DNA from 2 places in the Methylobacterium sp. Leaf466 genome. Region 1 is predicted to be linked to the other one. Evidence: riboswitches for the same ligand, from Rfam matches in the RefSeq annotation. Region 1 holds a riboswitch; the other holds the start of a gene.
What was found. A riboswitch is a leader RNA that binds a small molecule or an ion and turns the genes downstream of it on or off. The one in region 1 is predicted to bind cobalamin.
Positions count from the first base shown of each region.

Region 2: linked by a shared signal. The riboswitch ahead of ASG59_RS15910 (CbtB-domain containing protein) and the one ahead of ASG59_RS05960 (TonB-dependent siderophore receptor) in region 1 are both predicted to bind cobalamin.

Region 1 is NZ_LMRC01000010.1:6,594-11,339, forward strand. It holds gene ASG59_RS05955 (PepSY domain-containing protein) at 1-982, opposite strand, end outside; gene ASG59_RS05960 (TonB-dependent siderophore receptor) at 979-3,165, opposite strand; cobalamin riboswitch at 3,340-3,553, opposite strand; gene ASG59_RS05965 (hypothetical protein) at 3,650-3,889, opposite strand; gene ASG59_RS05970 (hypothetical protein) at 3,959-4,504, opposite strand.
Region 2 is NZ_LMRC01000033.1:186,671-191,416, reverse strand. It holds gene ASG59_RS15930 (cobyric acid synthase) at 1-479, opposite strand, end outside; gene ASG59_RS15925 (hypothetical protein) at 571-1,275, opposite strand; gene cobO (cob(I)yrinic acid a,c-diamide adenosyltransferase) at 1,276-1,878, opposite strand; gene cobU (bifunctional adenosylcobinamide kinase/adenosylcobinamide-phosphate guanylyltransferase) at 1,875-2,408, opposite strand; cobalamin riboswitch at 2,495-2,691, shown strand; gene ASG59_RS15910 (CbtB-domain containing protein) at 2,729-2,905, shown strand; gene ASG59_RS15905 (CbtA family protein) at 2,942-3,676, shown strand; gene ASG59_RS15900 (DUF1636 domain-containing protein) at 3,669-4,058, shown strand; gene cobW (cobalamin biosynthesis protein CobW) at 4,055-4,746, shown strand, end outside.

The DNA of each region.
Region 1 (4,746 bases):
TCAGCGACACCACGAGCGGGCGCCCGCCCAGGGTGGTGAAGCGTAGCGCCACCGCGTCCGGGGCCGCGACCCGCCGCAGCCCGGCCGGATCGAGGCCGACCGGGTGCCAGGGGCCGGCCTGGGCGGCCACGAGGGCCGCCGGCGGGGCCGGTCCGGTGAACCAGCGGTTCGGGTTCATCGAGAGCCAGCCGCTGACGAGGAAGCCGGTGAGGGCGAGCCCGCCCGCGAGACCCGAGAGGTGGTGCCAGCGCGCCAGCCCGCGGTAGGGCGTCAGCGCCCCGTTGCGATAGCGCCGGGGCCAGCCGAGCCGCCAGATTCCGAGGACGAGGCCGCTCGCCAGGAGCGGAATCGCGAGTCCCGACAGCCACAGCACCACGTCCCGCCACAGGTCGGGCCGGGCCCGCAGCGGCGTCGGGTAGACCCAATGCACCACGGCGCCGACCCAGTTCCAGCCGCGCTCGAACCGCGTGGTGACGAGGGCGACCTCCCCGGTGGGGGCCGAGACGTAGACCTCGGTGCCGGCCGCATCGGCCAGGGCGACCTTGTGGAAGGGCCGCAGCGGGTCGTAGCGGGCGGTGACGGTCCATTGGTCGCGCGCCACGGGCTCGACGGTGCCGGCACCGGCGAGGGCCCGGGCCTCCTCCGGCGTGAGCGCGGGCCGGCGCTCCCCGGTCCGGGCCGAGACCGTGGCGCGGCCACCGTCCCGGCCGGTGACGCGGTAGACGGGCTCCCCGCCCTGCATCTCCAGTCCGAGGGCGGCGGGTTCGGGCTGGCCGGCCGCCGCGAGGGCGGCGTCGGGGGCGATGGCCACCCGGTCCCAGGCGATCGGCGGCAGGCGGGCGAGCCGCTCGGCCTGCGACAGGCGCGGGAACGGCACGTGCAGCATCACGAGGCCCGAGCCGATCCACAGGGCGACGAGGAGCCCGGCGCCGATCCCGAGCCAGCGATGCCCGAGGATCAGCCAGCGTTTGGCGACCTTCACCACGTCACGCTGTAGGCGACCTCGACCGAGCGCGGCCGCCCGAGCAGCCAGAAGGTCGACCCGCCGGTGACCGGATAGACCGCGTCGAGGAGGTTGTAGGCGCGCAGGCTCAGGCGGGAGGTGTCGTCGATCCGGTAGTCGACGCTGCCGTTCACGACCTCGTAGGCCGGTCGCCGGACCGTGTTGGCGAAGTCGCCCACCGTCTCGCCCACGAACTGCACGCCGGCCCGCGCCTCCCAGCGCGGCGCGAAGGCCCAGGACAGCCACAGGTTGGCCACCCGCTCGGGCACGTTGATCGGCTGGTTGCCCGCGAACGAGACGGCGACCCCGCCCACGGCCTGCTGGAAGCTGTCGTATTGCGCCTGCAAGAGGGCGAGGTTGCCCTCAATGCGCCAGTTCTCCCACAGGCCCAGGGAGGCGAACGCCTCGACCCCGTGGGACGACTGGCTCCCCACCTGGATCGACACGGCGGGGCGCTGCGGGTCGGCGGTCAGGAGGTTGTCCTTCTTGATCCGGTAGCCGGCCAGGGTGAACTCGCCGCGCCCGTCCCAGAACACCTGCTTGTAGCCGACCTCGACCTGTTCGCCGTTCGAGAGCTGGAAGTCCTTCTGGGCCAGGGTGAGGGTGATGAGCGTCCCCACCGGGTCGACGGCCGTGGCGTAGCTCGCATAGAGCGAACTGCCCGGCGTCGGGCTGTAGACGGCGCCGAAGCGATAGCTCACCGCGCTGAAGTCCTTGGTGTAGCCGGCGGCGGGGTTGCGCAGGTCGTTCCGGCGGACGGTCGGCGCGTCGTAGCGGACGCCGGCGATCAGCGAGAGCTGGTCGGACAGGACGAGACGGTTCTCGGCGAAGAGGGAATACTGGTCGGTGCTGGTGGCGTACCCCGGCGTGGTGCCGTCGACGCGCAGGAAGCGGCCCGGATCGACGGCGAAGGGATCGACGGTGCTCACCCCGCCGTAGGGCGCGTTGTTGGTGTGGAGGAAGGAGATGCGGTTGACGTCGAAGCCCGCCACGACGTCGTTGGCGAAGCCGAACAGCTCGCCGCGGACGGTGGCGTCGAAGCGGTTTCCGATCTGCTCCTGGTCGTGGAAGATCTCGATGTAGTCCGAGCGCCTGACGCGGCCGGTGGCCGGGACGAAGGCGTAGGTCTCGGCGTTGCGCCAGCGCCGGTGCGAGGACAGGCGATAGGCGGTGTTGCGGATGGTGACGTCGGCGCTGGGCGACCACTCGGTCTTGAACTGCGTCCAGTCGTCCTTGAAGACGATCCGGCTGTCGTCGACGGTGTAGTTGTTGAAGCGCGTGCGCCGATCGATGCCGCCATTGATGAGGGGCGTCCCGAAATACCGCAGCGGCTCCTGGTAGCCGGAGTCGTGCGAGAGGGTGAAGGCGAGGTCGGGAGTGGCCTGGTAGAACAGCGATCCCGAGACCGCGAGGTTGCTGAACTCGCCGTTCTGGCGCAGCCACCCGTCGGCCTGGTTGGCGCTGACGTTGAGGCGGTAGGCGACCCGGTCGCCGAGGGCGCCGCCGGTGTCGAAGGCCAGGCGCTTCACCCCGTCCGAGCCGAGCGCCACCCGCGCCGCGTTGATGGTGGTGAAGGTCGGCTTCTTGGGCACCACGTTGATGACGCCGCCGATGGCGCCGTCGCCCGACAGCACCGAGGCGGGGCCGCGCAGCACCTCGATCCGGTCGACGTTCCAGGTGTCGAACGGGAAGGTGATGGTTCCGGTGCCGACGTAGAGGCGGGTGCCGTCGTAGAGCTGCATCACCGAGTTGACCCCGGCGAACCCGCGCGAGGTGTACGCCCCGAAGCCGTTGCCGGGCGCGGCGATGGTGGTGATGCCGGCCGCGTTCTGGGTCACCGCCTCCTGCACCGTCTCCTGGCCGCGCTCGCGGATCTTCTGGCCGGAGACGACCTCGACGCTGGCCGGCGTCTGGAGCGGCGACAGGTCGAGGCGGCTGCCGGTCCGGTTGGGTGTCGCGAGGTTCAGGCCGGTGGGTGCCGCCGTGTAGGGGGTCGGCGCCAGCAGGCGGGTTCCCGTCCCGGAGCCGGCCACCGCCAGTTCCGAGAGGGTGGCGGCGGCGTGGTCCTCGCCCGGGCGGGGGGCGTCATGCGCCGCGAGGGAGACCTTCGCGAGGGAGACCTGCGCCACGAGGAAAGCCGGAGCGAGGGCGAAGACGGACATCGGCCGTCGGCGACCGGACGGTCGTCGGGCGAGAGAATGGGACGACATGGGCAGCGAGGCCTCGGGCGACGGCAGTGGCACGTCACCGCGAACGAAGCCTCGGCTCAGGCGGTCTCCGAAAAAGACACGCGCCCGCCTCGACACCCACCAGGACACCCCGCCCGATGCGTTTCGCGTGTGACCACGACTGACGGCAGGTCTCCTGGCTCGCGGGTCGCTGTCCCGTCATCGTCTTCCCAGGCCCGAGGAACCCAGTGACGTGTTGATGAAGGACTCGCCGCTTACAGTTGCGGGGGCAGCCGCGGCATCGGGCGATCCTTGCGGACCCTCGCCCTCACCGCGTTCCCTTTTGATCCTCTCGCGAGGAACCGTCGACCCGAGGCTAGCGCGCCGGCGAAGACCGCGTCAATCGCGCACAGGTCCGGTCACGGCACGCTCACCGGAACGTGTGGCATCCGCGACGCACCCAACGCGGGGTGCGGCCTCAGCCGCGCCGGCTCATCCGGCCGCCCATGCCCTCGCAGCAGCAGGCCGCCTTCGTGCCCTTGGCCGAGCCGTGCTTCATCCCACCGTGCTTCATGCCCCCGTCTTTCATGGCCATATCGCCCCGGCCGCACATGGCCCCCGCCTTGCCGCCCTTCGCGCCGCAGCAGCTCATGGCGGAGGCGGGCGCGGCGGCCAGCAGGAGGAGGACGGCGGTCGAGGCGGCGAGCTTGGCGATCATGGGGGGACGGGTCTCCGTTGCCCCGCCATCCTACCACCGATCGGCGGCCCGATGCAGGGGCGTGCGGCGTCATCCCCCATCGGCGAGGATCGCCCCGCGATAGGTCTCCACCACCTCGCAGAACGGGACGCCGTCGGCGGTGCTGAGCACGGCATGGATCGCGAAGAGCGCCGTGGCGGGACCGGGCCGCCCCGCCGTTTGCGTCCACAGCCGCTCCAGCGACAGGTTGCGACGCTGCGGCGCCAGGGCATGGACGGCACGGCCGAAGGGCGTGGCCGTGGTGTCGAGGACCCGGTTCATGCCCGGCGTGAGGCGTTCGGGCACGTACCAGTTCTGCGCCTCCGACAGGACGTGGGCGCCGCAGGTGAGCCGCACCCGGCGGTAGCGCACGAGGTCCGGCGAGCCGACGCCGAGGCGCTCGCACTGCTGGGCGGAGGGCGCCCGCGCCGCCGCCGTCACCGGTACGGCGCACAGGCGGGAACCGCCGGCCGACAGTCCGCGCTCGTGGCACCATTCCTCGAGGACGGCGGTCGCGCTCGGCCCGGCCAGGAGCCGGTCCGTCAGCAGCGTCACGAGCCCGGCGGTCCCGAGCGGCGCGGCGGACGGATCGGTCATCGACGGACGACGAGGGCGAATGGCCATGGCGTCGCCGGACAGGATCGACCTGTCGACCGCCTCATGACCGAGATGACGCGACGTGTGATCAAGAGGCCCCGGGATGTCAGGATGTGGCCGATGCAGCGCGATTCTTGCGGCATCGCGTTTGCCGATCGACGCGAGAGCGACCGCTGGCGGGCACCACCGCCGCACCCCGCGGGAGCGAGATCGGTGCCGAGCCGTGGCACTCCATACAACGT
Region 2 (4,746 bases), on a different contig from region 1:
TCCCCTAGCAGGATCACCGGCACGCCGGTGGCGCGGGCAAAGCCCATGTTGGCGATGTCGCCGGCGCGCAGGTTGACCTCCGAGGCCGATCCGGCGCCCTCGACGACGACGAGGTCGGCCTCGGCTCCCAGGCGCGCGAAGCTCTCCAGCACCGACGCGAGAAGGCGCGGCTTCCAGGCCTGGTAGTCCCGCGCCGCCGCCTGCCCGACCATGCGGCCCTGCACGACGATCTGCGATCCGGTCTCGCTCTGGGGCTTGAGGAGGACCGGGTTCATGTGGACGGAGGGCGCCACCCGCGCGGCGCGGGCCTGCAATGCCTGCGCCCGCCCGATCTCGCCGCCGTCGGCGGTGACGGCGGCGTTGTTCGACATGTTCTGCGGCTTGAACGGGCGCACCCTCAGCCCACGGTTGGCGAACGCACGGCACAGGCCGGCGACGATCAGCGACTTGCCGACGTCCGAGCCGGTGCCCTGGATCATGATGGCGGGGGTCGGGGTTCTCATCGGGTCGGAGCCGGGGATGCCTGGACGTGGCGTGGAGCGGGCTGGCGTAAAAGCCTGTGCGAGCGTCTCATCGGGGCGTCCCGGCACAGGCGGGATCGGTCGGACGCTCGGCCCGGCGGAAGGCGAGGATCGCCGCACCGTAGGTCTCGACCACCTCGGAGAAGGGCACCCGTTCGGCGGTGAACAGCACCGCACGGTGGCTGAACAGGCGCTCGGGGATCGGCAGCATCGCGCAGGTCGTGGGCGGCACGGGCGCCTGGTCCCAGCCCTCCGGCAGCGGCCGCCACAGGATGTCGGCCGCCACGGTCTGGCGCGTGGTGCCGAGCGCCTGGACGACACGGCCGAACGGCGTGTCGGTGGTGTCGAGGAGGCGGTTCATCTCCGGCGTCAGCCGCTCGGGCACGTACCAATTGTCCGCCTCGGAGAGGAGGTGGTCGCCGCAGGCGAGGCGGACGCGCCGGTGGCGCAAGGGCGTGTCGGGGGCAATGGCGAGGCGCTGGCGGGTCTCGGGCGTCGCAGGCACGTCGACGCCGCGCTCCAGGCGCGCCGCCAGGACCGGGCGCGATGCCATGCCGTGCTCGGCGCACCAGCTTTCGAGGGTCGTGGTGGCGCTCCGGGCCGCGAGCAGGCGGGCGTTCAGGGTCTGGACCACCGCCGTCGCCTCGACCCGGCCGAGGTAGCTGTCGGGCCAGGGCCCGCCCGGCTCCGAACGGACGCCGGGCGTGTCCACCACGACGAGGAGGGCGAACGCCCCGGCAACGATCCGCCGCATCTAGAATTCGATTCCCGCCTGTGCCTTCACGCCGGCCGAGAAGTGGTGCTTCACCACCGTCATCTCGGTGACGAGGTCGGCGGCCTCGATCAGCGCCGGCTTGGCGTTGCGGCCGGTCACGATCACGTGGAGGTCGGGCCGGCGGGCCTGGAAGGCCGCGATCACCTCGGCCAGCGGCAGGTAGTCGTAGCGCAGGGCGATGTTGAGTTCGTCGAGGACGACGAGGCGGATGGTCGGATCGGCCATCAGGTCGAGCGCCTTGGCCCAGGCGTGCTCGGCGGCGGCGATGTCGCGGGCCTTGTCCTGCGTCTCCCAGGTGAAGCCCTCGCCCAGCGTATGCCAGGCGATGCGGTCGCCGAAGGGCCCGAGCGCGTGCTTCTCGCCGGTGTCCCAGGCGCCCTTGATGAACTGGACGACGCCGACCCGCCAGCCATGGCCGAGTGCCCGCAGCATCAGCCCCAGGGCCGCCGTGGTCTTGCCCTTGCCGGGGCCGGTGTTGACGATGAGGAGCCCCTTCTCGATCGTCTTTTCGGCCACCTCCGCGTCCTGGACGGCCTTGCGCTTCTCCATCTTCTCGCGATGGCGGGTCTCGTCGTCGGTCATGTATCGGCTCCGGCTTGCGGTTTCACGATCATCGGCAGGCCCGCCACCATGAAGACCACACGGTCGGCGCGCGCCGCCAGACGCTGGTGCAGGCGCCCGGCCTCGTCGCGGAAGCGGCGGGCCAGGGCGTTGTCCGGCACGATCCCGAGGCCGACCTCGTTGCCGACGAGGACGACCGGGCCGGGCGCCGCCGTGCAGGCCTCGACCAGGGCCGAAACGGCCCTCGGGATATCGGCCTCCGACAGGATCAGGTTGGTCATCCACAACGTCAGGCAATCGACCAGGACCGGGCCGGCGGCCGCCGCCACCGCCTCCGGGAGATCGATGGGCGCCTCGCGCGTCGTCCACTCCGACGAGCGCCGCTCCCGATGCAGGGCGATCCGCTCGCGCATCTCGTCGTCGAAGGCCTGGGCGGTGGCGAGGTAAAGCCACGGCGCCGGACAGGCCTCGATCAGGCCCTCCGCATGGGCGCTCTTGCCCGAGCGGGCACCGCCCAGCACCAACGTCATCCGTGAAAGAGCCTGCCGCATCGACGCTCCTTAACCCGAAACCGGCCGCGCCGGTCAAAGAAGCGCGAATACGGCCGGGGGCGCGTTGTAAGCGGCGGCGCGGAAGCGTAGAAGGCGAGATGGACGGTGCCCCGGCGACGGGGTGAAAAGGGAATGCGGTGAGAGGGGACACCCTCGATGCCGCGGCTGCCCCCGCAACTGTAAGCGGCGACGTGCCTGCCATCGGCCACTGGAGCGATCCGGGAAGGCGGTGGGCATGCGAGACCCGCGAGCCAGGAGACCTGCCGTCCACCCGCATTTCCTCGAACGCCGCCGGCGGGGCGGCCGGAGACCGTGACACGATGTCGACCAGCACGCTGACCCTTGCCGGCACCCGCACCACCGAGCGCCTCGGCGCCGTCCTGGTGGCCGCCTTCCTCGGCCTCGGCCTCGTCTTCATGGCGGGCTTCGCCCCCTCGATGACGCTGCACAACGCGGCCCACGATTTCCGGCACGCGCAGAACTTCCCCTGCCACTAGGCCGTCCCCTCAGGGACCGTTGAAGGCAGCATTCCCATGATCATCCGACTCCTGTCGGCGGCCCTGGTCGCCGGCTTCCTCGCGGCCGTCGTGGCCACGGGGCTTCAGCTCACGTTGACCTCGCCGCTGATCCTCGCCGCCGAGCGCTACGAGACGCAGGCCTCCCACGAGGCTCCGACCTCCCTCGTCGTGCGCGTCCACGCCCATGGCGACGGCCATTCGGCGACGGGGCAGGCGGACACCGCCTGGGAGCCGGCGCCCGGCTTCCAGCGCATGGCCTTCACCGGGCTGGCCACATTGGTGGGCGGCGTCGGCTACGCCCTGCTGCTCGGTGCGGTCCTGCTCGCCTGCGGCCGCGAGCCGACGGTGGAGACGAGCCTCGGGTTCGCCGTCGCGGGCTTCCTGGCGGTGTCCCTCGCGCCCGCCCTCGGGCTGCCGCCGGAGCTTCCGGGCATGCCGGCCGCTCCCCTGGAGACGCGCCAGATGTGGTGGGTGATGACGGCGCTCGCCACGGCGGTCGGGCTCTACCTCATCGCGATCCGGAGGGTGCCGATCACCATCCTGGGCGGGCTGGTGCTGATCGTCGCGCCGCACCTGGCCGGCGCGCCCGACACCGACCACACGGCCTCCGCCCTGCCGGCGGGATACGCGGCGCAGTTCGCCGCCCGCTCGCTGGGGATCGCCTTCGTGTTCTGGGCGGTGATCGGGCTCGCCTTCGCCTACGCCTGGTCGACCTTCGGCCGCGGCCGACCGGAAGTCGCCCGTGGCTGAGGTCGTCCTCTACGTCTGCACCACCTGCCGCACGGCGGGTGATGCCACCGAGCCGCGCGCCGGCGCCCGGCTGCTGACGGCCCTGCGGGAGGCCGCCGCGACCGACATCGTCCGCGTCGAGGGCGTCGAATGCCTCTCGGTCTGCAAGCGGCCGTGTACCGTCGCGGTGGCCTCGCAAGGCCGCTGGACCTACGTCTACGGCGACCTCGACCCGGTGTCGTCCGCGCGGACGATCCTCGACGGCCTCGGGCTCTACGCCGAAACGCCGGACGGGATCGTGCCGTGGAAGGCGCGGCCGGAGGTTTTTCGCAAGGGCGTCGTCGCCCGCATCCCGCCGTTCCCGCCACCCGGCGGCCACCCCCTCTCGGACGCCGCCGAATGAGCATCGTGCCAAAAATTCCCTGCACCATCGTCACCGGCTTCCTCGGGGCCGGCAAGACGACACTGGTGCGCCACATCCTCGAGAACGCCGGCGGCCGGCGCCTCGCCATCGTCGTCAACGAGTTCGGCGACATCGGCTTCGACGGGTCGTTCCTGGCGGCCTGCGGCATCGAAGGCTGCGGCGACGAGGACATCGTAGAACTCGCCAACGGCTGCATCTGCTGCACGGTGGCCGACGACTTCGTGCCCGCCCTCAACAAGCTCCTCGACCGGGCCGATCCGCCCGAGCACATCCTGATCGAGACATCCGGCCTGGCGCTGCCCAAACCCCTGGTCCAGGCGTTCCAGTGGCCGGCGATCCGTTCACGGGTGACCGTCGACGGCGTCGTCGCCGTGGTGGACGGGCCTGCCGTCGCCGCCGGGTTCTTCGCCGACGATCCGGCCGCACTGGCGGCGCAGCGGGCGGACGACGCCAGCGTCGACCACGACAATCCGCTCGAAGAGGTGTTCGAGGACCAGCTCCTCTGCGCCGACCTCGTGATCGTGAACAAGGCCGACCTCCTCGACGAGGCCGGCCGGGCCTCGGTGCGCGCCGAGATCGAGCGCCACCTGCCGCGCGCCGTGAAGATGGTCGAGACCGAGCACGGCCGCATCGACCCGGCCGTGCTGCTCGGGCTCGGTGCCGCGGC